Regions from separate parts of the Kitasatospora sp. NPDC008115 genome, predicted to be linked through region 1. Evidence: riboswitches for the same ligand, from Rfam matches in the RefSeq annotation. Region 1 holds a riboswitch; each other region holds the start of a gene.
What was found. Region 1 has a riboswitch for cobalamin ahead of ACFZBX_RS29540 (cobalamin biosynthesis protein). Riboswitches for the same ligand answer to the same signal wherever they lie in the genome.
Positions count from the first base shown of each region.

Region 2: another riboswitch for cobalamin. It lies ahead of ACFZBX_RS17440 (ribonucleoside-diphosphate reductase subunit alpha); the one in region 1 lies ahead of ACFZBX_RS29540 (cobalamin biosynthesis protein).
Region 3: another riboswitch for cobalamin. It lies ahead of metE (5-methyltetrahydropteroyltriglutamate--homocysteine S-methyltransferase); the one in region 1 lies ahead of ACFZBX_RS29540 (cobalamin biosynthesis protein).

Region 1 covers NZ_JBIBHU010000028.1:46,318-56,337, reverse strand. The annotation lists gene ACFZBX_RS29560 (phosphatidylserine decarboxylase) at 243-935, shown strand; gene ACFZBX_RS29555 (CDP-alcohol phosphatidyltransferase family protein) at 922-1,800, shown strand; gene ACFZBX_RS29550 (hypothetical protein) at 1,879-3,204, opposite strand; gene ACFZBX_RS29545 (alpha/beta hydrolase family protein) at 3,584-4,699, opposite strand; cobalamin riboswitch at 4,867-5,079, shown strand; gene ACFZBX_RS29540 (cobalamin biosynthesis protein) at 5,113-6,099, shown strand; gene ACFZBX_RS29535 (cobyric acid synthase) at 6,096-7,637, shown strand; gene ACFZBX_RS29530 (putative cobaltochelatase) at 7,630-9,756, shown strand; gene cobO (cob(I)yrinic acid a,c-diamide adenosyltransferase) at 9,762-10,020, shown strand, end outside.
Region 2 covers NZ_JBIBHU010000012.1:144,865-154,884, reverse strand. The annotation lists gene ACFZBX_RS17465 (glycosyltransferase family 39 protein) at 1-1,256, opposite strand, end outside; gene ACFZBX_RS17460 (ArnT family glycosyltransferase) at 1,259-3,046, opposite strand; gene ACFZBX_RS17455 (glycoside hydrolase family 26 protein) at 3,046-4,140, opposite strand; gene ACFZBX_RS17450 (glycosyltransferase family 2 protein) at 4,137-5,573, opposite strand; gene ACFZBX_RS17445 (hypothetical protein) at 5,875-6,963, opposite strand; cobalamin riboswitch at 7,120-7,262, shown strand; gene ACFZBX_RS17440 (ribonucleoside-diphosphate reductase subunit alpha) at 7,445-9,865, shown strand; gene ACFZBX_RS17435 (ribonucleotide-diphosphate reductase subunit beta) at 9,865-10,020, shown strand, end outside.
Region 3 covers NZ_JBIBHU010000015.1:80,756-90,775, reverse strand. The annotation lists gene ACFZBX_RS20200 (ArsR/SmtB family transcription factor) at 1-169, shown strand, start outside; gene arsB (ACR3 family arsenite efflux transporter) at 169-1,260, shown strand; gene ACFZBX_RS20190 (GNAT family N-acetyltransferase) at 1,286-1,759, opposite strand; gene ACFZBX_RS20185 (ArsR/SmtB family transcription factor) at 1,813-2,166, opposite strand; gene ACFZBX_RS20180 (FAD-dependent oxidoreductase) at 2,290-3,666, shown strand; gene ACFZBX_RS20175 (nitroreductase family deazaflavin-dependent oxidoreductase) at 3,769-4,227, shown strand; cobalamin riboswitch at 4,415-4,582, shown strand; gene metE (5-methyltetrahydropteroyltriglutamate--homocysteine S-methyltransferase) at 4,752-7,058, shown strand; gene ACFZBX_RS20165 (aminoglycoside adenylyltransferase family protein) at 7,144-7,905, shown strand; gene ACFZBX_RS20160 (B12-binding domain-containing radical SAM protein) at 7,966-9,738, opposite strand.

The sequences.
Region 1 (10,020 bases):
GGGCACGGTTGAGACATGAGTCACCAGCTTCGCCCGGTCCCTTGGGAACCGGAGCGGGGCGAGCTACGGTCGTAGGGAAGGGGCGCGGCTGCGCCTCCGCCAGGTCACATGACGAGCAGGCGGGTTGCCCACCCACCGTCTGCTCCCGATAGCATCCACCGGGACAGCAGACGTCCCTCTATTACCCGATCCCGCGGTGGCCCCCGTCCAGCGGCCATGATCCCCCGCGACAAAGGTCTTCGATGCCCATCAGCCCGTCCCCTCACACCTCCGTCACGGACCGCGACGCCCTCGCAGCCACGACGGCCGGTCGTCGGCCCCGCGTGTCCATCGCGCGCGGAGCCACCCCCTGGTTCGTCCCCACCCTCGCCACGGCCGCCGTGACCACCGCCCTCACCCGGCGCAGTGGCGCGTGGGCCCTGGCGGCGGTACCCGCCTGTGCGCTCGGCGCCGGCATGCTGTGGTTCTTCCGCGACCCCGAGCGTGAGATCGGCACGGGCAGAGTGATCTCCCCCGCCGACGGCGTGGTCCAGAGCATCGACGCGTGGCCGGACGGCCGGACCCGCGTGGCGATCTTCATGAGCCCGCTCAACGTCCACGTGAACCGGGCCCCGCTGCCCGGCACCGTGACCTCCGTCGAGCACGTGCCCGGTGGCTTCGTGCCCGCGTTCAACAAGGACAGCGACCAGAACGAGCGGGTCGTCTGGCACTTCGACACCGAGCTCGGCGACATCGAGATGGTGCAGATCGCGGGCGCCGTGGCGCGCCGGATCGTGCCGTACGTGGACGCCGGTACCAAGGTCGAGCAGGGCGAGCGGATCGGTCTGATCCGGTTCGGGTCCCGGGTCGACACCTACCTGCCGGCCGGCGTCGAGGTCGGCGTCGAGGTCGGCCAGAAGACCACCGCCGGGGTGACACGCCTTGACCGTGACTGATCCTGAGACGATCGTCGGCCTGGACGACGAGGAGACGGCCCTGCGCCGCCGCCGCTGGGCCCGCGACCGCGAGCTGCGCGCGCCGCGCTCGCCGCAGCACCTGTCCACCGCCGACTTCCTGACCCTGGGGAACGCCGTCTGCGGCTTCCTGGCGATCTACTCGATCACCACCGGGGTGCTGGTCCCGCACATCACCAACCCGGACGCCGCGCCGGACAAGCACAGCGCCGCCACCGCGGTCACGCTGCTGCTGATCGGCTCGATGTGCGACCTGTTCGACGGGCTGGTGGCGCGCAAGCTGCGCTCCTCCGCGCTCGGGGCCGAGCTCGACAACCTGGCCGACCTGATCAGCTTCGGCATCGCGCCGGCCTACTTCGTCGCGGTCTGGGGCATGGTCTCGCCCGGCTCCAACAGCCGGCTCTCCGCGCTGATCGCGCTGACCGTGCTGCTGGCGGTGGTGCTGCGGCTCGCCCGCTTCTCCGCCGTGAAGATGCGGCCGGGGGTGTTCCAGGGCATGCCCTGCCCGATGGGCGCCATGACGGTGATCGCCATCGTGCTGCTCGACCCGCCGTTCCTGCCCGGTCTGCTCGCCATCTTCGGCGCGGCGTACCTCATGGTCAGCCGGATCGAGTACCCGAAGCCGCAGGGTCTGCTGGCCACCGCGACGCTCTGCTGGATCGTCGTCTCGATCGGCTGCCTGGCGGCCTGGGCGACCGGTCTGCCGGGCGGCGACAACCTGCTGCACATCGGCGCGTTCGCGCAGATCGCGCTCGCCGCGATGGCGCCGCTGCTGGTCATCCGCCGCAAGGTGGGGCAGAAGGTCGGCGACGTCCGGGCGCGCCGCGCGGAGTCGCGGATCGGCTGACGTCCCTCCTCGGGCATGCGGAAGGGCCCGGTTCCCCTCGGGGAGCCGGGCCCTTCCGCATGCGGTGCGCGCGGGCGGCTACGCGCCGCCGCGGTGGACGCTGAAGGCCGAGCGGCGGGCCGCGCGGGCCACGCCCGGGTCCGGGTGGACGCCGGAGACGGCGGTCAGCACCGAGGCCGCCCGCGGGTGCCCGGACTGCCGGGCCCGGGCGAACAGCCGCACCGGGTCGCCGGCCGAGGCGCCCTCGACGTGGCCGACGAGCAGTTCCGTTTCACCGTGGTCGAGCACGGCCGCGGCGGTGTCCACCCAGAGCCAGGCGGCGTCCTCCGCGCCCAGCACATCGGCCGGGGAGACCCCCTCGTCCGAGCGCTCGGCCAGCCAGAGCAGCGCGTAGGGGCGCAGCACCGCCTCGTCGACGACGGCCCGGACGGCCTGCTCGGCGGTCACGCCGGCCACCCGCAGCGCCTCGAAGGCCAGGCCGCGCACCAGCGCGTCCTCGCCCTGCGCGGCCTCCAGCAGCTCGGCCACCGCCCGGTCGGCCGGGCGGGCGGCCAGCCAGGCCCGGTACTCGGCGCGGGCCGGTCCGGGCGAGTAGTCGGCGCAGGCGCTGAGCAGCTCCAGGGCGCTCTGCTCGATGTGGCCGGCGGCGGTCTGCGCGACGGTGCAGATCTCCTCCAGCTTGGCCCGCACCGCCCAGTGCCCGAGCGGGGAGAGCTCGGCCGCGTTGTCCCGGCGGGCCAGCGCGCCGACGGCGGCCAGGCCGTCCAGCATCCAGTCCAGGACGGCGGCGACGTCGGCGGGCGCGGCCGGGGTGTCGATCTGCGGCTCGCGGCAGGTGCCGCGGACGGCGGAGACGGCGGAGGCCGCGTGCGGGACGGGCGAGAGGCCGAAGGCACCCTCGCCGCCGCCGACCCGGCGCTCGTCCAGGCCGCGCCTGAGCAGCTCCAGCAGCTCGACGTCGGCCACCGGGCCGTCCACCAGGTGGAGGAAGGAGAGCAGCTGCGGCGCCTGGTCGACGGCCTGCCCGGCGAGCACCGCGAAGACGCCGCGCAGGGCGGCGGGCGGCACCGGGGCGAGCAGCGTCCAGGCGTCGAACAGGGCCGACCAGCCGCGGACCACCGCCTCGTCGTCGTGCTCCCAGGCGTGCAGGCGCCAGCCGGGGCCGGCACCGCCGTCCCGGGCCTCGACCAGGCCGACCAGCAGGGCCTGGCCCCACGCCTTGGCGGCGGCGCCCACCGTCATGGCGAGGGCGCGGCCGGCGGCGCGGGCGTCGTCGGGGAGCAGCTCGCCGCGCTTGTCGACCTCGTCGAGATCGCCGGCCCAGCGGGCGATCCGGACGGCGTCGACCAGCATGCGGCGGGCCAGCGGGGCGAGTTCGGCGGGGGCCGGGAAGCCCTCCGGCACGGGGACCCGGCCACGGCCGGGTGCGGGGGCGGGGCCTCGTCGGCGGGGTACGCCCGGGGCCCCCGGCCTGGCGCCGGCGGGGCGGTGGGCCGTTCCGGGGAGACGGGTCACCGTCGCACCGGTACCGATCGTCGGCGGGAGCGGGGCATCACGGTCGCGCGGATTCCGAGACGTCACGTCGAGCAGTCTTCCCCTTGTACCGGCCATCTGTCACATCCGGTTGTCCGCGCGGGGCGGGCGGAGGGCGCGGGGGCTCGACAAGATCGGGCAACAGAGGCCAAACCGGCTGGCTTGATCTTTGTGGCGGGTCCATGCCAGGTGGAACCGGGTGTGCCGCGCGTTCCGGACGCGACGGGGGTGAGTGCCGGGCGGGAGGGGGTCAGCAGAACGGGGTGAGCCAGCGGCGCAGGGTCTCGGCGTAGCGGTCCGGGGCGGTGTTCCAGAGAGCCGCGTGGTCACCCCCGGGGAAGGCCTGGAGGTTGACGACGTCCGGGCGGCGGTGGGCGAGGCGCTCGGCGGCGGCGAACGGGGCCACCGGGTCGTCGGGGCCGTGCAGCACCAGGGTGGGCACCCGCAGGTCGGTGCCCTCGGCGAGGCGGGCGAAGTCGGCCAGATCCACGCCGGTGCGGCCCTGGGCGGCGAGCGCGCCGAGTTCGGCGGCCGCGCCCCGGAAGCCGGAGCGGGCCGCGCCCCGGCGGGCGGTGGCCGGCCAGTCCAGCACCGGCGAGTCCAGGACCAGGCTGCTGATCGAGGAGGCGAGGTCCGAGCGGGCGGCGGTGTGCAGGGCCATCGTGGCGCCGAGCGACCAGCCGTAGAGGACGACCCGGCCCGCGCCGGCCTCCAGGGCGGTGCGCACCGCCGCCTCGACGTCGCGCCACTCCGCCTCGCCGAAGTGGCCGAGGCCGTCCGGGGAGGCCGGGGCGCCCGCGTCGCCGCGGTAGGTGACGGCCAGGGCGGGCAGGCCGAGGCGCTGCAGCTCCGGCAGGACCGGCAGGGTCTGCGCCCGGTCGGCGTCGGGGCCGTGCACCAGGACCACCCAGGTGCCGCGCTTGCCGTCCAGGCGCCAGGCGGGCATCGCGCCCAGCTCGCCCTCGACGGCGGTGTCGGCGAACGGCAGGCCGAGCGCCCGGGCCGGGTCGCCGAGGTGGACGCGCGGGGTGAAGCGGACCTCGGTACCGGGGGTGAGGGTGCCGCGGTCGGCGCGCACCAGGCGCCGGGTGACGTCCTTCTCGTCGAGCTCCAGGACCTCCTCGACCACCGCGTGGCCGTCCTCGCCCCACTCGACGGCCCAGCGGCCCGGGCGCTCGCTCACCGCGGTGCGGGTGAAGGTGGCCCGACCGGCGCCGAGGCCGCGCACCAGCACCGGGCCGGTCCGGGCGCGGTCCCTCCCGGCCGGACGGACCATCCGCTCGGACGCCCTGCGGCCGATCACCAGGACGGCGGCCCCGGTGCCGACGGCGGCGGCCGCCACGGTGGCCGCGATTCCCCAACGCATACTCGCTCCCCGCTGCTCGGTGTCCGGCCCGGTGTCTGGACCCACCCCTCAGTCCACTCGCGCGGGCGGGGGGAAGCCAGCAGGACACGGCCGTCCGGGTAGTTCCGGGAGGAAAGTCACACAGGTCCGCCGGGGTGGCCCGGCGTGTGACCAACACCCTCCACGACCTCGGTTGACTCCCGGTTCGGGCCCGTGATGGGATCCTTCAGCCAATACGGAGGCATGCAGAGGAAGCCGGTGCGAGTCCGGCGCGGTCCCGCCACTGTCACCGGGGAGCACGACCGGAACACGCCACGGCGGGCCGTCAGAAGCCGCTGGAAGGCCCGGATCGCGCGTACGACCCGGAAGCCAGGAGACTCTCGCCCCCGGTTCGTCGATCCAGGGCGCGGACCCTGAGTGAGGACACGCACGCGATGCTGCGCCCTGCCGTGCGCCCGCTGGGCCGGGCCGCCGCCTTCGGCGCCGGCGCCGTCGCCGGCTACCTGGCCGACGCCCGGTTCGCCGACCCGCGCCGCGGCCACCCGGTGGCCGGCTTCGGCTCCGCCGCCGGCCGGCTGGAGCGCCTCCTGTGGCGCGACCACCGGGCCGCCGGCACCGCCTTCACCGCCCTGGCCGTGGGCACCGTCGCGGCCGGCGCGCTCGCCGCCGACCGGCTGCTGGCCCGCCGTCCGCTCGGCCGGGCCGCCCTCGCCGCCGCCGCGACCTGGACCGTGCTCGGCGGCACCTCGCTGACCCGGGAGGCCCGCACCATCGGCCGCTCGCTGACGGCGGGCGATCTGACGGCGGCCCGGGAGCGGCTGCCGCACCTGTGCGGGCGCGACCCGAGCGCACTGGACGAGCGGCAGCTGGCCCGCGCGGTCGTCGAGTCGGTGGCCGAGAACACCGCCGACGCCGTGGTCAACGCCCTGGTCTGGGGCGGCGTCGCCGGCACGCCCGGCCTGCTGGCGTTCCGCGCGGTGAACACCCTGGACGCGATGGTCGGTCACCGCTCCCCCCGCTACGCCCGGTTCGGCTGGGCCTCGGCGCGGCTGGACGACCTGGCGGGCTGGCCGGGCGCGCGGCTGACCGCGCTGCTGACGGTCGCCGCCGCCCCCGAACCGCGCACCGCCTGGCGGGTCTGGCGGCGCGACGGCTCGGCGCACCCCAGCCCGAACGCCGGTCAGGCCGAGTCGGCCTTCGCGGGCGCGGTGGGCGTGCGCCTGGGCGGGACGCTGCGGTATGGCGCGAGGGTGGAGCACCGTCCCGTGCTGGGCGGGGAGCTGCGGCCGGTCGGGGTGGACGACATCGAACGCGCCTGTGTGCTCTCCCGGCGGGTGAGCGCGCTGGCCCTGGGTACGACCGTCGCCGGGCACCTGCTGCTCCGGGCGGCGCTGATCAGGAATCGGAGGGGTGGGGCATGAGCAAGGCGCTGCTGGTCGCCGGGACGACCTCGGACGCCGGCAAGAGCGTGGTCACCGCGGGCATCTGCCGCTGGCTGGCCCGGCAGGGTGTCGCGGTCGCGCCGTTCAAGGCGCAGAACATGTCGCTGAACTCCTTCGTCACCGCCGACGGCGCCGAGATCGGCCGCGCGCAGGCGATGCAGGCACAGGCGGCCCGGGTGGAGCCGGAGGCGGCGATGAACCCGGTGCTGCTCAAGCCCGGAGCCGACGGTCGCAGCCAGGTGGTGCTGCTGGGCCGGCCGGTCGCCGAGGTCGGCGCGCTGGACTACCGCGAGCGCAAGCCGGTGCTGCTGGAGCGCGCCCTGGAGTGCCTGGCGGACCTGCGCCGGCGCTTCGACGTGGTGGTCTGCGAGGGCGCGGGATCGCCCGCCGAGATCAACCTGCGCGACCGCGACATCGCCAACATGGGCCTGGCCACCGCCGCCGGGCTGCCGGTCGTCGTGGTCGGCGACATCGACCGGGGCGGCGTCTTCGCGGCGATGTACGGGACGCTGGCGCTGCTGTCGGCGGAGGACCAGCGGCACGTGGCGGGCTGGTTCGTCAACAAGTTCCGCGGCGACGCGCGGCTGCTCGCCCCCGGCCTGGAGATGCTGCGCGAGCTGACCGGCCGTCCGGTGCTCGGCACCCTGCCGATGCTGCCGGACCTGTGGCTGGACGCCGAGGACTCGCTCGACCTGTCCACCGTCGTCGACCGGACCGCCGCGCGCGGCCCGCTCGGCGCGGACGTGCTGCGGGTGGCGGTGCTGCGCCTCCCCCGGCTGTCCAACTTCACCGACCTGGACGCGCTCGCCCAGGAGCCCGGCGTGCTGGTCCGCTGGGCCACCCGCCCGGAGGAGTTGGCCGACGCCGACCTCGTCGTGCTGCCCGGCACCCGGGCCACCGTCGCGGACCTCGCCTGGCTGCGCGAACGCGGCCTGGAACCGGTGCTCAAGGCGCGGGCGGCGGCCGGGCGGCCGCTGCTCGGCGTCTGCGGCGGCTACCAGATGCTGGCGCACTCGATCGTCGACGAGGTCGAGTCGAAGGCGGGATCGGTGGACGGCCTCGGGCTGCTGCCGACCCGGGTGCGGTTCGGCGCGGAGAAGGTGCTCGGCCGGCCCGTCGGCGAGGCGTTCGGGGAGCGGGTCGAGGGCTACGAGATCCACCACGGCGTCGTCACGGTGGAGGGCGGCGACGCGTTCATCTCTGATGACAATGGACACAGCCTGGACGGCTGCCGGGCGGGCCAGGTGTGGGGAACCACCTGGCACGGCGCGCTGGAGAACGACGGCTTCCGGCGCGCCCTGCTGCGGGAGGTCGCGGCGGCCGCCGGCCGGGCGTTCGTCCCCGCGCCGGACACCTCGTTCGCGGCCGCACGGGAGGCCCGGCTGGACCGGCTGGGCGAACTGATCGAGGAGCACGCGGACACCGACGCGTTGTGGAAGCTGATCGAGGGCGGGGTACCGGCGGCCGGATCGCTGCCGTTCCTGGCGCCCGGGGCCCCTGGGAGCATGCATGAGTGACGTCCGTTATCCGTTCACCGCGATCGTCGGCATGGCCGACCTGCGGCTCGGCCTGCTGCTGAACGCCGTCTCCCCGGCGGTCGGCGGGGTGCTGGTGCGCGGCGAGAAGGGCACCGCCAAGTCGACCATGGTGCGGGCGCTGGCCGGGCTGCTGCCGTCCATCACCGCCGTCGACGGCTGCCGCTTCGCCTGCGACCCGGCGGCGCCGGACCCGCAGTGCCCGGACGGCGCGCACGCCAGAGCGCCGGGCTCCGCGCGCCCGGCCCGGCTGGTCGAACTGCCGGTCGGCGTGTCCGAGGACCGGATCGTCGGCTCGCTGGACCTGGAGCGGGCGCTCGCCGAGGGCGTCAAGGCGTACGAGCCGGGCCTGCTCGCCCAGGCGCACCGCGGCGTGCTCTACATCGACGAGGTGAACCTGCTCCAGGACCACGTGGTGGACCTGCTGCTGGACGCCGCCGCGATGGGCCGCTCCTACGTCGAGCGCGAGGGCGTCTCGGTGCGCCACGCGGCGCGCTTCCTGCTGGTGGGCACCATGAACCCGGAGGAGGGCGAGCTGCGGCCGCAGCTGCTCGACCGGTTCGGCCTGACGGTGGAGATCGCCGCGACCCGGGAGCCGGTGGAGCGCGCCGAGGTGGTGCGCCGGCGGCTCGCCTACGACGCCGACCCGGCCGGCTTCGCCGCCCGCTTCGCCGAGGACGAGCGGGCGCTGGCGGCGCGGATCACCGCCGCGCGGGAGCTGCTCGCGGCGGTGGAGCTGACCGACACGGCGCTGCGCCAGATCACCGCCGTCTGCGCGGCCTTCGAGGTGGACGGCCTGCGCGCCGACATCGTGATGGCCCGCACCGCCGTCGCCCTGGCCGCCTGGGACGGGCGCACCGAGGTGCTGGCGGAGGACGTCCGCAAGGCCGCCCAGCTGGCGCTGCCGCACCGCCGCCGGCGCAACCCGTTCGACGCGCCCGGCCTGGACGAGGAGCAGCTGGACCGGCTGCTGGAGGAGCACGCCCAGCAGGAGCCCGAGCCCGAGCCGGAGCCCGCGCCCCCGGCCGCCGAGGGGTCCCAGGACGACGACCCGGACCCGGAGGGCGGCCCGGACGGCGGTGGACCGCAGGACGGCGGCCCGGACGGCGGTCCCGACGGCGGCGGGGGCGGCGGCGCGCCGGAGCCCTCCGGTCCGGACGGCCCGCCCGTCGAGGCGCCCGGCCCGGAGGCCGGGGAGGACGCCGCCGCCCCGCAGCCCGTCCCGGCCCAGCACCCCTCGCCCGCCCGGGAGTCGGCGCCGGTCGCGGCCGGCGACCCGTACCGCACCCGGCTGTTCGCGGTGGACGGCACCGGACGCGGCGCCCAGGGCCGCCGCTCCCCCGCCGAGACCGACGGCGGCCACACCGTCCGGGCCCGCCGCCCGCGCGGCCGGCTCACCCGGCTGCACCTGAGCGCCACGCTGCGCGCCGCCGCCCCGCACCAGGTGGCGCGCGGACGCTCCTCGCGCGCGCTGGTGCTGCACAAGGACGACTTCCGCGAGCAGGTGCGCCAGGGCCGGGAGTCCAACCTGGTGCTGTTCGTGGTGGACGCCTCCGGCTCGATGGCGGCCCGGCAGCGGATGACCGCCGTCAAGGGCGCGGTGCTGTCGCTGCTGATGGACGCCTACCAGCGCCGCGACAAGATCGGCATGATCACCTTCCGCGGCGCCGCGGCCGATCTGGCGCTGCCCCCCACCTCCTCGGTGGAGGTCGGCGCGGCCCGGCTGGAGTCGCTGCCCACCGGTGGGCGCACCCCGCTGGCGGCCGGCCTGCTGCGCGCGCACGAGGTGCTGCGGGTCGAGCGGCTGCGCGACCCGGACCGCCGCCCGCTGCTGGTCGTGGTGACCGACGGCCGGGCCACCGGCGGCGGCCGGGACGCCGTCGCCCAGGCGCACCGGGCGGCCGGCCTGCTGGCCGCGCAGGGCGTGGCGAGCGTGGTGCTGGACTGCGAGTCCGGCCCGGTCCGGCTCGGCCTGGCCCGCACCCTGGCGACCCGGCTGCGCGCCACCGCCGTGACCCTGGACGAGCTGCGCGCCGACGGCGTCGCCTCACTCGTCCGCGAGAACCGTCCGACCACCACCGCATCGCGAAAGGCGGCCTGAGCCCCATGCCCAAGGGTGTCCCCGAGAGCGTCCCCGACGACGGCCTGACGACCCGCCAGCGCCGTACCCTGCCGATCACCGCCGTGCACACCGGCCCCGGCAAGGGCAAGTCCACCGCCGCGTTCGGCATGGCGCTGCGCGCCTGGAACCAGGGCTGGCCGGTCGGGGTGTTCCAGTTCGTGAAGTCCGCCAAGTGGAAGGTCGGCGAGGAGAACGCGCTGCGGGTGCTCGGCGCCTCCGGCGAGGGCGGCACCGTCGACTGGC
Region 2 (10,020 bases), on a different contig from region 1:
GCCGGCCCGGCCACCCAGCGCGGCGGCGTCCCGGAGGCGGTGAACCGGGCGACCAGGCCGGGCAGCCGCCCGACCGCCTCGGCGCCCAGCAGGGCCCAGGCGGGCACCGTGAAGAGCAGGTAGCGGGCGAGGAACAGATGCAGCCAGTGCGCGGTCCCCAGGGTCAGCAGCACCGGCAGCAGCGCCCAGCAGATCAGCAGCCCGGCGCCCCGCTGCCGCAGCACCAGCAGGCTCGCCGCGCCCAGCACCGCCACCACCAGCAGCGTCCAGCCCAGCGCGGCGGACCCGGCCAGGTCCGTGACCAGCATGCCGAGGTCGTCCCAGTCCCGCTCGTTCCAGGCGATCTGCCCGCTCTGGCCGGCGCCGAGCAGCAGCAGCGGGCTCAGCAGCAGCACCGCCCCCGCCGAGGCCAGCGCCCACCGGCCGAGCAGCATCCAGCGGGCGCCGCCGTCCTGCGGCGCGGCCGGTGCGCGGCGGAACTCGCGGGCCACCAGCAGCAGGTGGCCGGGCAGCACCATCAGCGTCACCACGTGGGTCAGCCCCATGGCGACCACGGTGAGCCCGTAGCCGGCCCAGGCGAGCAGGACGGTGCGCGGGGCGGCCGGGACCGCCCCCGGGCGGTCGTGCACGAGCCGGGCCAGCAGCAGGGTGCTGCCGGCGGCCGCCAGCACGGCGAAGGCGTACGGGCGGGCGTCCTGGCCGTACCAGGTGATCGCGGGGCAGACGGCGAACAGCAGGCCGCCGAGCAGCCCGGCCCGCGGTGAGAGCAGCCGCCGCCCGAGCAGGGCCACGCAGCCGGCGGCGGCGGCCATGGCGAGCGCCGAGGGCAGCCGCAGCGCGGCCTCGGAGTCGCCCGCGACGGCGATCCACAGGCGCAGCAGCACGTAGTAGGGCGCCAGCACCAGGTCCATGTTCCCGAGCAGCGCGCCGAGGTCGGACCAGGACAGGGTGGCCGCCCACCAGGAGGCGTGCTCGTCGCGCCAGAGCTGGCGGTCCCCGATGCCGTAGAGGCAGAGCGCCAGGGTGAGCAGGACCGGCGGCAGGGCGACGCCCAGCGTGGCGCGCCAGTGCGGGGCCTGCTCGTCGCCGTCCGGCACGGCCGGTGGCGGCACGGCCCGGCCCGGCGGCACCGCGCCCGGCGGCACCGCCGGGGCGGGCGGCGCGGGCGGCGCGGGCGGGAACGGGGGCTTCGGCGGGTGGCTCGGCTCCGGCGGCGGGTCCGCCGGGCCGGCCGTCGCCCGTATGGGGGTGGTCATCGCTACTGTTTGACCCAGATCCGGTAGTACCCGGTTCCACCGACGTGTGTGAAGGGAATGCGCCCGAGCAGCCGGTAGTGCGGGCTCTGCGCGATCGCCTCCGCCACCACCCGGTCGGTGTCCGGGGTGGCGACACCGTCGAGCACCACGAGGTCGAACCAGCCGTCCGCGATGGCGGTCCGGTAGCCGTCGTCGCCGGTGTGCAGCGCGCCGGCCCGGTCGACGTACCCGATGCCGTAGGTGGACGTCCACTGGCTCTGCAGCGTCAGGTCGCGGGTGTAGTAGACCGGGACGTTGTCGGCCGAGGCCAGGTAGCGGCCGGTGCTGGTGACGTGCTGGCGCACCACCTCGGTCATCCGGGTGGAGTCGGGCCAGGTGTCGAACCGCCAGGTCGACTGGCTCAGGCCCAGGGCGAGCGTCACCACCCAGAGCAGGATGCCCAGTTGCGGGTGCCTGAAGTGCGGTCCGACCAGCCGGGCCAGACCGATGCCGGCCATCGGGGCGGCGAACAGCAGGCCGAAGCCGAGGTGCTTGTACAGCGCCACCGAGGTGTTGAGGTGCATCTGGTAGGCGGGGGCGAGCAGCGCGGTGCCGGTCAGCAGCAGGCCGAGCAGGACCCGGCGGCGGCGGCCGGGCCCGGTCATCGTGCGCACCAGCGGCGACTCGTTCATCCGCCCGCGCAGCGCGTACGCGATCGCGCCGCCGACCGCGGTGACGAACATCAGGCCGCCGAACTCCACGCACTGGCGCGCCAGTTCGGTCCAGGGCTCGGTGCCGTGCGCACGCTGGGTGGTGGTCGCCCGAACGCCCTTGAGGACGTCGGTGAAGGCCATCCCCAGCCAGAGCAGGCCGCCCGCGCCGACCGCGAGCAGCACGCCGCGCAGCAGCGGCTGGCGGTTCTTGTCCCGCCGCCCGGTCAGCACCGCCAGCAGGACCAGGCTGGGCAGGTAGAGCGCCGAGGCGTACTTCAGCCCGACCGCCAGCACCGCGAACGGCGCGGCGAGCAGCACGGCGGCCGCGGGTGCCCGGTCGGTGCGCACCACGATCCAGACCGCCACGGCGAGCAGCAGCACCGCCGGGGCGTCGTAGGTGGCGAAGAAGCCGAGCGTCACGGTCGACTGGGTCACCGCGAACATCGCCGCGGCGCCGAGCGCCACCCGCTCGTTGAACAGGCGGCGGCTGAAGCCGTAGAGCAGCGCGGTCGAGCCCAGCATGCAGAACAGGCTGAACAGCCGCACGCCGAGCATGCCGAAGTGGTTCTCCACCACCGCGGCGGCGATCGGGTAGAGGGTCGGCGCGCCGGAGAAGTAGGTGTTGTAGTCCTTCGGCAGGGGGGTGTCGTAGAGCCAGTGCGAGAGCTGCGCGTGCCCGGCGTACATGTAGAGCGCCTCGTCCTGGAACGCGGTGTTCGACAGCCGGACGGACATCGCGGTCTGGATCAGCAGGATGCCCAGCAGCAGCGCGCGGCTGATCCAGGAGCGGCGGCGGCCGGAGTCGAGCGTCCAGCTGGCCTCGGGCACCGGCGGCAGGGTGTAGCCGGGGCCCTCGGGCCGGCCGCCGTCCTGGGGGCCGCCGTCCTCGGGTTCGCCCACGGCCGGACCATCGGCCGGCTCGTCGGCCGGGTCCTCGTCGTCCGGGTGGTCGGTGAACCGGACGCCGTCGTCAGGCCGTTCCCCCTGCTGGGGGAACGGCGGCGCCGGGTGGCCCTCGAACCACGAGCCGCCGGTGTCGGGCACCCGGACCGGCGCCTCCTCGGCGAGGGGGTTGCGGGGCGTGGGGATGGACGTCATCAGGGGCTCTTCACATCGAAGCTGTAGCGGCCGTCGGAGACCGCCTGCTTGAAGGCGTTCTGGGACTTCGGGTCGTCCTCGATCCGCCAGTCGACCTCCTTGTTGAGGTTGAACCAGATGAAGCCCAGGCAGTCGGGACGCTTGATCACGTTCGCGGCGAGGTTGTAGATGTCGGACACCTTGCGGGTGCCCGGCTCGGAGCCCGTCTCGGCGATGATCCACGGCTTGTTGGTGAAGGTGCGGATCTGGTTGAGGGTGGGCGTGTAGAGGGTGTCGAAGGTGCCGGCCTCAAGGTGGGTGTAGTAGGCGACGATGCCCACCCAGTCGACGTAGGTGTCGCCGGGGTAGTACGGCTTGAGCGCCACCGCCGGCACCGGGTTGATGCTGTTCGGGCTCCAGACCCAGATCACCTGGCCGACGCCGAGCTGGGTGAAGACGTCGTGCAGGTGCTGGTAGGCGGCGACGAACTCGGCGGCCGTGGCGTTCTTGGTGCCCCAGTCGTACCAGGTGCCGTTGAACTCGTGGGCGAAGCTGATCGCGACCGGCACGTTGGTGTTGCGGACGGCCGCCGCGTAGCGCTTGACGTAGTCGTCGTGCTTGCCCGCCGCGATGTCGGCGAGCGGCGTCTTGTAGGGCTCCCAGGCGATGAACGGCAGCGCGCCGCCCTGCCAGGCGTTGGTCACGCCCTGGACGTCGTACTCGTCGCCCCAGCCCGAGTAGTACTCGACGATGTTCGGCCGCTTGCCGATCCGGCCGGCGAACTCGTCGACGCCGGCCATCGAGGCCGGGGCGCCGTCGACGGCCACGCCCAGGTACTTGTTGGCCGGCTTGAGCAGCGGGCGGACGTCGTACGGCAGCGCGGCGTCGGGGGTGGCGGTCTTCGTCGGGGCGGCCGTCGCGGTGCCGGTCCCCGTGGCGGTGGCCCCGGCGGACGGCGCGGCGGCGGGGCCGGCCGCGGCCGCGGGGCCCAGCGGCTTCTCCCCGAGCAGGTCGCAGGCGGCCAGCGGCAGCACCAGCAGGGCCGCCGCGAAGGCGCGGAACAGGGCGGCACGCACCCGGCGGCCGGCGCCGGCGGTGCGGGTGGGGAGGCTCATGCCACGGCGTCCTGGGATCGGGGCTGGATGAGGATGCGGCCGACCGTCACCGCGTAGAACAGGCCCGAGGAGAGCACCAGGGCGAAGTCCAGCGGGTACAGCGTGAACATCCGGTAGACCGCCGCGACCACCCAGACCAGCGCGGTGCCGCCGCCCCAGACGATGACGCCGGTCCAGAACCGCCGCTGGCGGTTCTTGGCCTTGTTGGAGCCGGTCGGCTGCCAGCCGCGCTGGCGGCCCCGGACCAGGTCCCAGACCGCGAAGAAGTGTGCCCAGCCGTACATCATCCGGCCCGCCCAGGCCTCCAGCCGGTACGGCGCCCGGTGCCAGAGCGGGAAGATCACGGTCGCGTACACCAGGCTGGGCAGCACCAGGACCAGGTGCTGCACCTGCAGCAGGTCCGGCCGCCAGAGCAGCAGCATGATCGGCAGCATCGGCAGCGCGAAGGTCAGCAGCGCGGTGTGGATGTAGTAGAGGAACCCGGAGATGTAGCAGAGCCGGGTGGTGAAGTCGAGCTTGGTGTGCCAGAACTTGCGGCTGGTCATCAGCGACATCGAGCCCATGCACCAGCGGTACTGCTGGTTCTGGAACGCGGCGGCGTTGTCCGGGCAGACGCCGGTGGACAGGGCCACCGGGACGTACTGCAGGTCCCAGCCCAGCGCCCGCAGGTCGAAGCCGGTGTGCACGTCCTCGGAGTGGGCGATCAGCGTGGTGCCGCCGTTCTCCACCAGTGCGGCCCGCCGGTAGACCGCGCAGCTGCCGACGCAGATCGCGCCGTCGTTGCGCTGCCGGGCGACCTGCACCGAGCGGTAGAAGAGCTCCTGGATGGCACCGGCGCCGCGCTCGACCCAGTTCTGCGAGTCCAGCACCCGGAAGAACTGCGGGGACTGCACGATGCCCAGCTTCGGGTCCCGCTGGAGGTACGGCAGCACCTCGTGCAGCAGGTCGTGCCGGGGCGCGAAGTCGGCGTCCAGGATGAGGATGAACTCGCCGTCCGAGCGGCCGAAGCCGTAGTGCAGGTTGCCGGCCTTCTTGAACCAGCCGCGGTTGTCCCGCACGCCGTACCGGAACCCGAAGTCCGCGGCCATCGCCTCGACCTCCGGGCTCGCCGCGTCGTCCAGGACGTACGGCATGACCAGGCCCGGGTAGTGCTCGGCCATCTTCCGCACGTACGTCCAGGTGTTGTGCAGCACCTCGATCGGCTCGCCGCAGACCGGCAGGAACACGTCCACCGTCGGGTACTCGGCGGGGTCCCACTTCCGCACCAGCCGGCGGTGCTCCTTGACGTCGAAGTTGGGGGTGAAGCTGTTCACCCGCAGCGACACCACGTAGTAGACGACCGTGAAGAACAGGAACGGCACGCAGAGCCAGAACCACGACCCGAGCGAGTACAGCTCGGCCTGGCTGACCACCAGGCACCCGAAGCTCACCATCGAACAGAGGGTCAGCACCCACTGGTGCCGGATGGTGTAGCTGTACTTCTCCTGCGAAGTGGGCGGCGCCGGCAGCAGCATCGCCGGAACGGGCTCGCCCGTTCCGCGTCTGCGGCCCGCCGCTCTGCGCCGTCTGCTGGTCGCATTGACGGCAGCGCTCACCGCGCGGTACCTCCTGCTCGCTGATTCCCCGTCCGGGCGGCCGCGGGGGGGCACATCGCGCGATCCCTCCCCCGAGGGCGGTCATCCTATCCGACCGCCCCGGGCCGCCCGTCGCGGGCCGTCCCCTCCCGGCCGGCGGTCAGCCGGTGCGGCTGCCGCGGGCCAGCAGGACGTCCTTGGTGCGCTCCGCCAGCGGGCCGGCGGCGGCCGCGGCGAGCTGGTCGCTCTGGTCGGTGCCCTGCTTCAGGGAGCCGGCCACCGTGAAGTAGCCGAAGCGGCCGATCGAGGCGTGCGTCTCGGCGCAGCCCGACTTGTCGGTGACGCAGAACATCGCGACACCGGTGCCGGACAGACCCTGGATCAGGCCCGCGTGCCGGCCGATCGCCCGGTCCGCGCCCGCCTTGTTGTCGAAGACGGCGACGCCGACCGTGACGGCGCTCTCGCCGTTGACGTACGTCGCGCGGACCACCGAGCGGCAGGTGTCGTCGCCGAGCGCGAGGCCGAGCCCGCCGGTGGTCGCCTTGGAGCAGGGGGCGGTCGAACCGGTCACCTGACGGGTCCACACCTTGCCGTCGATGGTCCGGGTCTGGTCCGGGAACAGCGTCGCCGCGTCCACCGGCAGCTTGTCGGTGGCGGCGTCGGAGATGACCGCCAGCGCCTGCTCGGTGGGCGTGGCCGTGGCGGACGGGCTGCCGGCCGTGGTCGGGCCCGCGGTCGGCTTCGGGTCGTCGCCCTTGTCCCGGCCGTTGATCCACACGCCGGCCCCGACGACGCCGCCGACCAGGACGGCGGCCGCGACCACGACGCCGATCCACAGCTTCTTGCGGCGGCGCGACTCGTCGGCGTGCCGGTCCGCCATCGCGTTCCAGTCCGGCTCGTTCGCGGAGAGGGGCGGGGGCGTGGACGGCTGCTGGGACCACGCGGCGAACTGGGCCGGCTGCGGAGGCCCGGGCTGCGGCTGCGGAGGCTGAGGTCCCGGCGGGGGCCCCGGCTGCGGGTACGGCACCGCGCCGGACGGCACGTGCGGCGCCACCGGCGGCTGGCCCTGCGGCGGCACCCCGGCCCCCGGCTGGACGTACGGCGTCGCAGGCGGCCCGAACCCGCCGGGCGGCGGCACCGGCGGCTGCCCCGGCTGCGGCACCTGACCCAGCGCGCCAGGCTGCTGACCCTGCTCCGGCGGCACGGCCCGACTGGCCCACTCCCCCGGAGCGCCCGTTCCCTCGCTCATGTGCCGAGATCGTAGGGCATGCACCCGACGAGCGACCGATCCGGTGACCAATCCGTTTCAGAACGGACGCCTCCACGGGCCCCCGCGGCCCCACCCCGGTACCACCGGTCATCGGAGCAACACGCCACGCTGCACAACATGTGGTGTCGCATCGAGCGAGCACCACTAGATGTATGCTCACTCCTGCTGTCGACGCAGGGGAACCCGGTGCGAGTCCGGGACTGCCCCGCAGCGGTGTGCGGCCGCCTCCCCGAGGGGCTCCGCGAGTCCGAGTACCTGCCGACGGCGTGCCGACGCCTCCCCGCAGGGGCCATGGCACCAGCACCACCATCCGGGCCTCGCGGGCGGGCCGGGGACGACACGCGCGCGACGCCTCCGGGCCGCGCGGCGAGTTCCCCTGCCCCGAACGGTCCGGTGCCCCGAGCCACGCCGCCGACCGCCGCCAGGAGAGAGCGCCTTGACCACCGCTGCCTCAGCCACCCTGCCCGCCCAGGGTTCCAGCTCCGCCCCCGCCGACCCGACGGTCTCCGACCCCGGCGGTGCGCTCCTGCGCCTCCTGACCGACCGCAGCGCCGACCTCCCCCAGGTCGACCCCGGCCATGTCGCCGCCGCCGCGCTCCGCGGCCGCCACGCCGGCTCGGACTTCGCCGAGCTGCGCGGCCTGGCCGTCGACGCCGCCGCGTCGATGATCGCCGAGGACCCGCAGTACTCCAAGCTCGCGGCCCGCCTGCTCGCGCTGGAGATCGTGGACGAGGCGGCGAGCCAGGGCGTGGTCTCGTTCTCCACCTCGATCGCGGTCGGCCACGCCGAGGGCCTGATCGGCGACACCACCGCCGACTTCGTCGCCAAGCACACCGCCGCCCTGGACGCCCTGGTCGACCCGAAGGGCGACGACCGCTTCGAGTACTTCGGCCTGCGCACCGTGCAGTCCCGGTACCTGCTGCGCCACCCGATCACCCGCAAGGTCGTCGAGACCCCGCAGTACTTCCTGCTCCGTGTCGCCTGTGGCCTGGCGGTCGGCGACACCGAGCAGTCGGTCGCCGAGGTCGCCGAGCTCTACCGCCTGATGAGCCGGCTGGAGTACCTGACCTCCTCGCCGACCCTCTTCAACTCCGGCACCCGGCACCCCCAGATGTCCAGCTGCTACCTGCTGGACTCCCCGCTGGACAACCTGGACTCGATCTACTCCCGCTACGCGCAGATCGCCCGGCTGTCCAAGCACGCCGGCGGCATCGGCCTGTCCTACTCCCGGATCCGCTCGCGCGGCTCGCTGATCCGCGGCACCAACGGCAAGTCCAACGGCATCGTGCCGTTCCTGCGCACCCTCGACTCCTCGGTCGCCGCCGTCAACCAGGGCGGCCGCCGCAAGGGCGCGGCCTGCGTCTACCTGGAGACCTGGCACGCGGACATCGAGGAGTTCCTGGAGCTGCGCGACAACACCGGTGAGGAGGCGCGCCGCACCCACAACCTCAACCTGGCGCACTGGATCCCGGACGAGTTCATGCGCCGGGTCAACGCCAACGCCGACTGGTCGCTGTTCTCCCCCGCCGACGTCCCCGAGCTGGTCGACCTGTGGGGCGAGGAGTTCGACGAGGCCTACCGCAAGGCCGAGCTGGCCGGCAAGGCCGTGCGCACCATCCCCGCGCAGACCCTCTACGCCCGGATGATGCGCACCCTCGCGCAGACCGGCAACGGCTGGATGACCTTCAAGGACGCCTCCAACCGCGCCGCCAACCAGACCGCGCTGCCCGGCCGCACGGTGCACTCCTCCAACCTCTGCACGGAGATCCTGGAGGTCACCGACGACTCCGAGACCGCCGTCTGCAACCTCGGCTCGGTCAACCTCGGCGCCCACGTCGCCCCTAGCGCGTCGGCCGGCGACCTGCTGAACGCGATGGACTGGGATCGCCTGGACGCCACCGTGCGCACGGCCGTCACCTTCCTCGACCGCGTCGTGGACATCAACTTCTACCCGACCCCCGAGGCCGGCGCCTCCAACTCGCGCTGGCGGCCGGTGGGCCTCGGCGTGATGGGCCTCCAGGACGTCTTCTTCCAGCTGCGGATCGACTTCGACTCCGCCGAGGCCGCGCGGCTGTCCACGCTGATCGCCGAGCGCATCATGCTCACCGCCTACGAGCGCTCCGCCGACCTGGCCGAGCAGCTGGGCCGCCACGAGGCCTACGGCGAGACCCGCGCCGCCCGCGGCGAGCTGCACATCGACCACTTCCCCTCGGCCGCGCCCGAGTGGGCCGGACGCTGGGACGCCCTGCGTTCCCGGATCGCCGTCACCGGCCTGCGCAACTCGCTGCTGCTCGCCATCGCCCCGACCGCGACCATCGCGTCCATCGCCGGCGTGTACGAGTGCATCGAGCCGCAGGTGTCCAACCTGTTCAAGCGCGAGACCCTGAGCGGCGAGTTCCTCCAGGTCAACCCGTACCTGGTGCGCGACCTCAAGGAGCTGGGCGTCTGGGACCAGCAGACCCGCGACGCGCTGCGCGACGCCAACGGCTCGGTGCAGGAGCTCGGCTGGCTGCCCGCCGAGGTCCGCTCGCTGTACCGCACGGCGTGGGAGCTGCCGCAGCGCGCGCTGATCGACCTGGCCGCCGCGCGCATGCCGTACATCGACCAGAGCCAGTCGCTGAACCTCTTCATGGCCGCGCCGACCATCGGCAAGCTCAGCTCGATGTACGCCTACGCGTGGAAGGTCGGTCTGAAGACCACCTACTACCTGCGCTCGCGCCCGGCCACCCGGATCGCCCAGGCCGCGTCGGGCACCGCCCGCGCCGCCGCGCCGGTGCCCGCCAACACGATCCCGGCCGGCACCCCGACCCTCACCCCCGAGGAAGAGGCCGCGCTGGCCTGCTCCCTGGAGAACCCCGAGTCCTGCGAGGCCTGCCAGTAATGAGCTCCGAAGACCGCAAGATGCTGCTCGACCCCGGCTTCGAGCTGACGCTGCGCCCGATGCGTTACCCGTCGTTCTACGACCGGTACCGCGACGCCATCAAGAACACCTGGACGGTGGAGGAGGTGGACCTGCACTCGGACGTCGCCGACCTG
Region 3 (10,020 bases), on a different contig from region 1:
GTCCAACCACCTGAAGGTGCTGCGCGAGGCCGGGGTGGTGGACACCGAGCCGTGCGGCCGGTTCACGTACTACCGGCTGCGGCCGGAGGTCCTGGAGAGCCTGTCGGGCGGGTTCGCCGCCCTCGCCGCCACCGCCCGCGCCAACGCCGACACGAAGAGGTCCTGCTAGTGGCCGCCGCCGCGCCCGCCCCCGCTCCGGAGGCGGCCGAGCAGTCCTCGGTCGCCGCCAAGCTGTCCACCCTCGACCGCTTCCTCGCGGTGTGGATCCTGGCCGCGATGGCGGTCGGCCTCGGGCTCGGCCGGCTGATCCCCGGCCTGAACGGCGCGCTGGCGAGGGTCGAGATCGGCGGGATCTCCCTGCCGATCGCGCTCGGCCTGCTGGTGATGATGTACCCGGTGCTGGCGAAGGTCCGCTACGACCGGCTCGACGCCGTCACCGGCGACCGCAGGCTGATGGCCTCCTCGCTGGTGGTCAACTGGATCGTCGGCCCGGCCGTGATGTTCGCCCTCGCCTGGATCTTCCTTCCGGACCTGCCCGAGTACCGCACCGGGCTGATCATCGTCGGGCTGGCGCGCTGCATCGCCATGGTCGTCATCTGGAACGACCTCGCCTGCGGCGACCGGGAGGCCGCCGCCGTCCTGGTGGCCCTGAACTCGGTGTTCCAGGTGCTCGCGTTCGGCCTGCTCGGCTGGTTCTACCTGGACCTGCTGCCCGGCCGGCTCGGCCTCGGCGACGGACAGCACCTGGACGTCTCCCTGGGGCGGATCGCGCTGAACGTCGTCGTCTTCCTCGGCGTCCCACTGCTGGCGGGCTTCCTCACCCGCCGCCTCGGCGAGAAGAGGTTGGGCCGGGAGCGCTACGAGCGGAACCTCCTGCCGAGGATCGGCCCCTGGGCCCTGTACGGGCTGCTGTTCACGATCGTGATCCTTTTCGCCCTCCAGGGGAGGACCATCACCTCCCGGCCGCTGGACGTCGCGCGGATCGCCCTGCCGCTGCTCGCCTACTTCGCGATCATGTGGTTCGGCACCTTCGCCCTCGGCAAGGCCATCGGACTCGCCTACGACCGCACCGCCACTCTGGCCTTCACCGCCGCGGGCAACAACTTCGAACTCGCCATCGCGGTCGCCATCGGGACGTTCGGGGTCACCTCCGGCCAGGCCCTGTCGGGCGTCGTCGGCCCGCTCATCGAGGTGCCGGTGCTGGTCGTCCTGGTCTACGTCTCCCTCGCCTGGCGAGGGAGGTTCCGGCCCGCGCCCTGACCCGTACGCCCGGACGCGTCGCGGCTCAGCCGGCGACGCGGCTGCGGCGCTCGATCAGAACCGTGTCGCGCCACACGCCGTGGTGGCGGGCGACGCGCTCGCGGGTGCCGATGACGCGGAACCCGGCGCGGGCGTGCAGCGCGAGGCTGGCGGCGTTCTCGGGGAAGACCGAGGACTGGATCGTCCAGATCCCGGCCCCCTCGGTGGAGGCCACCAGCGCCCCCAGCAGCCGGCCGGCGACGCCCCTGCCACGGGCGCCGGGGTGGACGTAGACGGAGTGCTCGACCACCCCGGCGTAGGCCGGCCGGGCCGAGACCGCGCTCACCGCGGCCCAGCCCAGCACCCGGCCGTCCGTGCCGAGCGCGACGTAGCGGTGCTCCGGCAGCCGTGCGGCGTCGAAGACCTCCCAGGTGGGCGCGGTGGTCTCGAAGGTGGCGTTGCCCTCCTCGATACCGGCCCGGTAGACGGCCAGGACCTGCCCGGCGTGCTCGGGCACCATCGGGACGACGGCGGTCGCGGTGCGCGGCACGGGGACTTCCCTCGGCTCCCGGGTCAGCGGCTGAGGTCGAGCAGGGCGGCCATGCCGGCCACCACGGACGGCTCGACCCGGTAGTACACCCAGGTGCCGCGCCGCTCGGAGGCCAGCAGGCCGGCCTCGCGCAGCTTCTTCAGGTGGTGCGAGACGGTCGGCTGCGAGACGCCGACGTCCTGGATGTCGCAGACGCACGCCTCCCCGCCCTCGTGCGAGGCGACCTTGGAGAACAGCCGCAGCCGCACCGGGTCCGACAGGGCCTTGAACATCGCCGCCATCCTCACCGAGTCCGCCTCGGACAGTTCCGCCGAGGTCAGCGGCGGGCAGCACGGCGCGACGTCGGGCTCAAGGACCGGCAACTCCAGATTCGACATCTGTCTATGTTGACACTTGTCGAATCCGAGTGGCAAGGTCGATACCGCCAATACATCGACGTTTGTCGAATCAGGCGGGTCGGAGAAGTCCGCACCCGCGCACCTCGTAGGGGAGAAGCCGCCATGAACCCCGGCACCGACCTGCCCGTCCTCGTCATCGGCGCGGGCCCGATCGGCCTGGCCGCCGCCGCCCACCTCACCGACCGCGGTCTCGACGCCCTGGTCCTCGAAGCCGGGCCCGCCGCCGCCACCTCGGTGCGCGAGTGGGGGCACGTGCGGCTCTTCTCCACCTGGGCCGAACTCGTCGACCCCGCCGCCGAGAAGCTCCTCGCCCCCACCGGCTGGACCCGCCCCGACCCCGCCGCCTACCCGGCCGGAGCCGACTGGGTCGGGCAGTACCTCCAGCCGCTGGCCGACGCGCTCGGCGACAAGGTCCGCTACGGCGCCCGCGTCACCGGCGTCGCCCGCGCGGGCCGCGACCGCGCCGTCGACTCCGGCCGCGAGGAGCAGCCGTTCACCGTCCACGTCCGGCACGCCGACGGCCGTGAGGAGCGGATCACCGCCGCCGCCGTCATCGACGCCTCCGGCACCTGGAACACCCCCGCCCCGGCCGGCTCCGACGGCCTGCCCGCCCTCGGCGAACACGCCCACGCCGACCGCGTCTCCTACCGCATCCCCGACCTCGGCGACCCCGCCGTCCGCGCCCGCTACGCCGGCAGGCGCACCGCCGTCGTCGGCTCCGGCGCCTCCGCCTTCACCGCCCTGGCCGCCCTCGCCGACCTCGCCGAGGCCGAACCCGGCACCCACGCCGTCTGGATCCTGCGCCGCGGCATCACCGGCTCCACCTTCGGCGGCGGCACCGCCGACCAGCTCCCCGCCCGCGGCGCCCTCGGCCTCGCCGCGAAGGCCGCGGTCGAGAACGGCCGCGCCACCGCGCTCACCGGCTTCCGCATCGCCGCCGTCGAACAGGAAGGAGGCAGGCTCACCCTCGTCTCCGAGGACGGCCACCGCGCCGAGGACCTCGACGAGGTCATCGTCCTCACCGGCCTGCGCCCGGACCTCACCTTCCTGTCCGAGCTGCGCCTCGGCCTCGACGAGCGCCTCCAGGCCCCCATCGCCCTGGCGCCGCTGATCGACCCCAATCAGCACTCCTGCGGCACCGTCTACCCGCACGGCGTCGCCGAGCTCTCCCACCCCGAGCAGGACGTCCACCTCGTCGGCATGAAGTCCTACGGCCGCGCGCCGACGTTCCTCGCCATGACCGGCTACGAGCAGGTCCGCTCCGTCGCCGCCCACCTCGCCGGCGACCACGACGCCGCCCGGCGCGTCGAACTCACCCTCCCCGAGACCGGCGTCTGCGGCGGTGCCGGGCTCTACGACCAGCCGGACACCCAGGACGCCGGCGGCTGCTGCGCCGCCCCCGCGGTCACGGCCGTCCCCGTGGTCATCGGCCTGACCGTCCCGGACCGGGAGGCCCCGGCCGCCGACGGCTGCTGCTGACCCGCGCGCCGGGGCCGGGGGCGGGAGTGGCGTCTCCCCTTCCCGCGAGGCCTGTGCTGGACTGGTCCGGCACAGTCCGTACGCGACAGCGGAGTGATGACGATGCCTCTTGAGGGCGAGTACGAGCCGAGTCCGGCGCAGTGGATCCGCGAACAGGTCGAGCTGTACGAGAGTTCGGGCGGCACCCGGGGCACCACGCTCCGGGACACCGGTCTGCCGGTCGTGATCGTCACGATGCGCGGCGCGAAGAGCGGAAGGATCCGCAAGATCCCGCTGATGCGGGTGGAGCACCAGGGGCGGTACGCGGCGGTGGCCTCGAAGGGCGGCTTCCCGAGCCACCCGGAGTGGTACTTCAACCTCAGGGCCGACCCGCGGGTGGACCTCCAGGACGGCCCCGAGCGGCAGGGCATGACGGCCCGTGAGCTCGCCGGGGAGGAGCGGGACCAGTGGTGGCGGCGCGCGGTCGCCGCGTATCCGCCGTACGCCGAGTACCAGGAGAAGGCCGGCCGCGTGATCCCGGTCTTCGTCCTCGAACCCGGGCACCCGGCCGGCCCGGCGTAGGTCCCCGGCCCACGGGCCGCCCCGCACGGCCGCTGCGGGGCGGCCTCGGTGTCTTCGCGCCGGGTCGGGCAGATCGGGCGATGTCTCAACATGCGGACAACTGGGCAATTCCCCGACCGGATACCGGGGGAATGGCCCTAGGCTGGCGGGTGCAGCTGGTTCACCCCGCCCGCCAGGCGGGGTGTCGTAAGAGGGAACCCGGTGACGCCTTGAATCGGCCAGTCCGGGACTGCCCCGCAGCGGTGAGCGGGAACGACCGCCGTCATACGCACTGGGCCCGGCCGGGTCTGGGAAGCGACGGCCAGTAGGTGTCCGCCCTTCAACAGGGCGGGTGCGCCCGCGAGTCCGAAGACCTGCCCGTTGCCCGTGCGCGACCGATCGCGCGCGGCTTTCCGGTGGCCTCGTGGGCGGGTCGGCGTGCATACCTGGCGGAGCCGTGCAGGCGTCCGTCCGGTTCGCCATCCCTTCGCGTCCTCGTCCCGTCACCGGGCACTTGAGGAGCAAGACTCGCGAAGGAGAGTCCCTTGACGACGAAGTCCGCCGCCGTGGCCACCGCGCACGGCTATCCCCGGCAGGGCCGGAACCGGGAACTCAAGAAGGCGGTCGAGGGCTACTGGAAGGGCGCGGTCACGGCGGAGGCGCTGCTGGCCACCGCCGCGGGCCTGCGCCGGGAGAACTGGGCGCGGCTCGCCGGTGCGGGCGTCCACGAGGTCCCCACCGGTGACTTCTCGCTCTACGACCACGTGCTCGACACCACCGTCGCCGTCGGCGCGATCCCGGCCCGCCACCGGGCCGCCGTCGAGGCCGACCCGCTGGACGGCTACTTCGCCATGGCGCGCGGCACCCAGGACGTCGAACCGCTGGAGATGACCAAGTGGTTCGACACCAACTACCACTACCTCGTCCCGGAGTTGGGCCCGGGCACCGCCTTCGCCGCGAACTCCGGCAAGGCCGTGGGCGAACTGGCCGAGGCGCTCGCCGCCGGTCACGACGCCCGGCCGGTGCTGGTCGGCCCGGTCACCTTCCTGCTGCTGGCCAAGCCCGCACCCGGCGTGGCCGGGGACTTCCGGCCGATCACGCTCCTGGACCGGCTGCTGCCCGTCTACGCCGAACTCCTCGCGGACCTGCACGCGGCCGGCGCCGAGTGGGCGCAACTGGACGAGCCCGCACTGGTCCAGGACCGCACCCCGGCCGAGCTGAACGCCGCCGCGCGCGCCTACCGCGACCTCGGCGCCCTCACCGACCGGCCCAAGCTGCTGGTCGCGAGCTACTTCGACCGCCTCGGCGAGGCGCTTCCGGTGCTGGCCAAGGCGCCTGTCGAGGGCCTGGCGCTGGACTTCACCGGACCGGCCGCCGCCAATCTCGACGACCTCGCGGCCGTCGGCGGGCTGCCCGGAAAGCGCCTGGTCGCGGGGGTCGTCGACGGCCGCAACATCTGGATCAACGACCTGGAGCGGTCGCTGGCGACCCTGGCCACCCTGCTCGGCCTGGCCGATCGGGTCGACGTGGCACCGTCCTGCTCGCTGCTGCACGTGCCCGTCGACGCCCGTGCCGAACGCGACATCGACCCGCAGATCCAGCGCTGGCTCGCCTTCGCCGAGCAGAAGGCCGAGGAGGTCGCCCTGCTCGCCCGCGGCCTGCGCGAGGGCACCGCGTCGATCGTCGCCGACCTGGCCGCGAACCGTGCGGACCTCGCCTCCCGGGCCAACTCGCCGATCACCCGCGACCCGGCGGTGCGCGCCCGCACCGCCGCCGTCACCGAGGCCGACACCCGCCGCCCCCAGGCCTACCCCGTGCGCGCCGAGGCGCAGCGCGCCCGGCTCGGCCTGCCGCTGCTGCCGACCACCACCATCGGGTCCTTCCCGCAGACCACCGAACTCCGGCTCGCCCGGGCCGATCTGAACGCGGGCCGGATCGGCGCCGACGCCTACCGCGAGCGGATGGAGGCGGAGGTGCGCGAGGTGATCGCGTACCAGGAGAAGGCCGGGCTCGACGTCCTGGTGCACGGCGAGCCCGAGCGCAACGACATGGTCCAGTACTTCGCCGAGCAGCTCACCGGCTACCTGGCCACCCGGCACGGCTGGGTCCAGTCCTACGGCACCCGGTACGTGCGGCCGCCCGTGCTGGCCGGCGACATCTCCCGCCCGCACCCGATGACCGTCGACTGGTTCCGGTACGCGCAGTCGTTGACGCACCGCCCGGTCAAGGGCATGCTCACCGGCCCGGTCACCATGCTCGCCTGGTCCTTCGTCCGCGACGACCAGCCGCTCGCCGACACCGCCCGCCAGGTGGCGCTCGCCCTGCGGGACGAGGTCGGCGACCTGGAGGCCGCCGGCGCCGCCGTCGTCCAGGTCGACGAGCCGGCCCTGCGCGAGACCCTGCCGCTGCGCGCCGCCGCCCGCCCCGGGTACCTGGCCTGGGCCACCGAGGCCTTCCGCCTCGCCACCTCCGGGGTGCGCGCCGACACCCAGGTGCACACCCACATGTGCTACGCCGAGTTCGGCGCCGTCATGACGGCCATCGACGACCTCGACGCGGACGTCATCTCCCTGGAGGCCGCCCGCTCCCGGATGGAGGTCGCCGGGGAGCTGGCCGAGGCCGGGTACCCGCGCGAGGTCGGCCCGGGCGTGTGGGACATCCACTCCCCGCGCGTGCCGAGTACCGACGAGGCCGTGGCGCTCCTGCGGGCCGGCCTGGCCGCGATCCCGGCCGAGCGCCTGTGGGTCAACCCCGACTGCGGGCTGAAGACCCGCGGTTGGACGGAGACCCGCGCCTCCCTGGCCGGCCTGGTCGCCGCCGCCCGCCGGCTGCGGGAGGAACTGGCCGGCTGATCCCGCCGGTGAAGGCCGCCGGGGCGGGCGCGGGCCATTTCCCGCGCCCGCCCCGGCGGTTCGCGCCACGGGGGACAATGCGGTGATGGACCAACTCGACCAGACCGTCGGACTCGTCCGCGACGTCCTGTCGCCGGACCTCCTCGGCACCTACCTCCACGGCTCCGCCGTGCTCGGCGGCCTCAGGGCGGCCAGCGACCTGGACGTCCTGGCCGTCACGCGGCGGACCCTGGACGACCGGAGCCGGCGGGCGCTCACCGAGGGCCTGTTGGAGATCTCCGGCCTCTCGCCGACCGTCCGGCCGGTGGAACTCACCGTCGTGGTCCTCTCCGAGGTCCGCCCTTGGCGGTTCCCGCCGACCGGGGACTTCCTGTTCGGCGAGTGGCTGCGCGACGAACTCCAGGACGGCGGCCCACCGCAGCCCGGTCCCATGCCGGACCTGGCCCTCGCGCTCACCGTGGTCCTGTCCGGCGACCACCCCCTCACCGGACCACCCCCCGGCCACCTCCTCGACCCCGTGCCCCGCACCGACCTCGTCCGCGCGAGCCTCCTCGGCCTCCCCGGACTCCTCGCCGACCTGGCCGACGACACCCGCAACGTCCTGCTGACCCTCGCCCGCATCTGGACGACCCTCGCCACGGGCGAGATCAGGTCCAAGGACACCGCCGCGGACTGGGCCCTCGCCCGCCTCCCCCCGGACCACCGCCCCGTCCTGGAGCACGCCCGGTACCTGTACCTCAACCGCCACTACGAGGAGGAGACCTGGAGCCCCGGACTGAAGGCCCGGGTGCGCCCCCACGTGGACGAGGTGCTCGCCCGCATCGACCACCTGCGCCACCGGGGGTGAACCGCCCCCGGAACGGCCGCACCCGTCCTGCCGCCGGAGCCCGAGCGCCGGCCGCGCGGATCAGTGGCCGGCGCCCGCCGCGCCGGCCTTGGCGTCGTCGTCGGCGTCCAGCCGTGCGGCGATGTCACGGGCGTCCTCGTACGTGGTGAGCGCGGTGCGCAGGCCGAGTTCGTCGTGGATCGCGCTGGTCACCTTGGAGAGTCCGCGCTTGAGGTGGCTCGCCGGGATGGAGGGTTCGGCGGGGCGGTGGGCCCGGAGGACTTCGGCGTCGGCGCGCAACTGCTCCAGGGTGAAGCGGCCCCGGTTGGTCCACCAGGGGACGTCGGAGGTGACCTGGTAGGCCCAGTGCCGGCGGCAGGCCTCTTCGAGGAGGTCGCGCACGGCTTCGACGCGCTTGCGGCTGAGCCCGCCCGAGGTGTAGAGGAACTGGTCGCGGTTGAGGTTGAGCAGTTTCTGGTCCTCGCCGGTCACCTGGAGCCCGGACAACTGGTGGAGGGAGGCGGCGCGTTCGTCCGGGGCCCGGCGGGTGAGGCGGTAGCGGCCGGACTTGATGGTCAGGATGTGCTCGCCGTGCTCCTCCAGGAAGGGCAGCCAGCGCAGTGAGCGGTTGATCGGCTCACCGGGCACGCCGACGATGATGAAGACGTGGACCTGGATTCCGGCGTCGTGCAGGTTCCGGAGAATGCGGCCGTAATTGGCCGGGTGGTTCCAGGGTTTCGCCTCCTGCCGCAGGGTGTCCGGATCGAGGGATTCCAGGCCGAGTTGCACGGCGCTGCACCCGGCGTCGGCCAGCGCCCGGCAGGTTTCCGGTTTCAGTAATTGGTCACTGGCGGTCAGGTAGCACTGCCAGGTGGCCCGGTGGCCGATGCGGGCGAGTTCCCGTCCGATTCTGAGCTGCCTGGGGATGGTGAGGTATTCGTCGACGAAGTCGACGCGTTCCACGCCGAGTGCGGCGATGTGCTCGGCGACGCGCCGCTCGGACATCACCCGCGGTTTGTGCAGGAAGCTGTCGCTGCCGGCCGCTATCGAGCAGAACCCGCAGCGCATCGGGCAGTTGGACATCGTGTAGAGCGGCGGTACGAAGTCCGGGCTCCACTGCCGGATGCCGCGGTCGAAGACCGGCGTGGGCAGTGACTCGTAGTCGACGGGGGCGGGGGTGCGCGGATTGATCCGCACGGTGTCGCCGTCGCGCCACACCACGCCGGGAACAGCGGCCGGTGCGGCGCCTTCGACCAGCTCGACCACGGGCCGGAAGCCCTCGGCGTAGACGACGGCGTCCCAGTGGTCGAACAGGCCCGCGAACCGGGGGTCGTGGTAGGCGTCCATGGTGCGGGCCCAGTAGTTCCCGCCCATGAACAGCCGGACGTGCGGCAACTGCTCGCGGACGAGGCTCGCCAGCACGCAGGCACTCACCAGCTGCCGCTCGTCGGCGACGCTGATGCCGACCACGTCGGCGCCGGTGGCGCGGATCCGGGCCAGCTCGGCGTCGGCGAAGTAGTCGTGGAAGACGTGTTCCTCGCGGTGCTCCAGGACCCACCGCAGCTCGCCGACGTCGCCCTTGAAGTGCCGCGAGTCGCACCTCACGTTGTTGCGTTCGACGGCGAAGTCCTCCAACGTCGAGGACGTGCTCGCCGAGACCTCTTCGAACAGGCGGCGGGCGTCGTGGCGCCGCAGGATCGAGGCGTGGGGATCGCGGACGGTCCGCAGGGCCTCGTCGACCGGGCCGCCGCCCCGCTCGCGCAGGACGTGCTCCACGGCTTCGATGTAGCCGTAGTGCTGGACGACCCGGTGGCCGCGTTCTTCGAGGATCGCAGCGAGGTAGGCAATTCCCATGGGCAGGTGCCAGATGCTGGAGGCCGGCGGATAACTCAAGAAAACCGATCGCTGATCAGGCACCGGATCTTCCCCCTGTCGGCAAGGGAACACAAGGGAACCAACGGGCCGAGCGTACGGCGGGGTCCGGGGCGCGGCAAGGGGGTGCGGCGGATGATAAAAGCGGAATGAGGATCTTGTGTTCGGGAATTGATCTCCGGAGCGGCGGTTTCCGGCCATCCGATATTTGATCTACGGTGAATTCTTCCGTGCCATCGGATGTGCTGTTAGCGTTATTCCCGT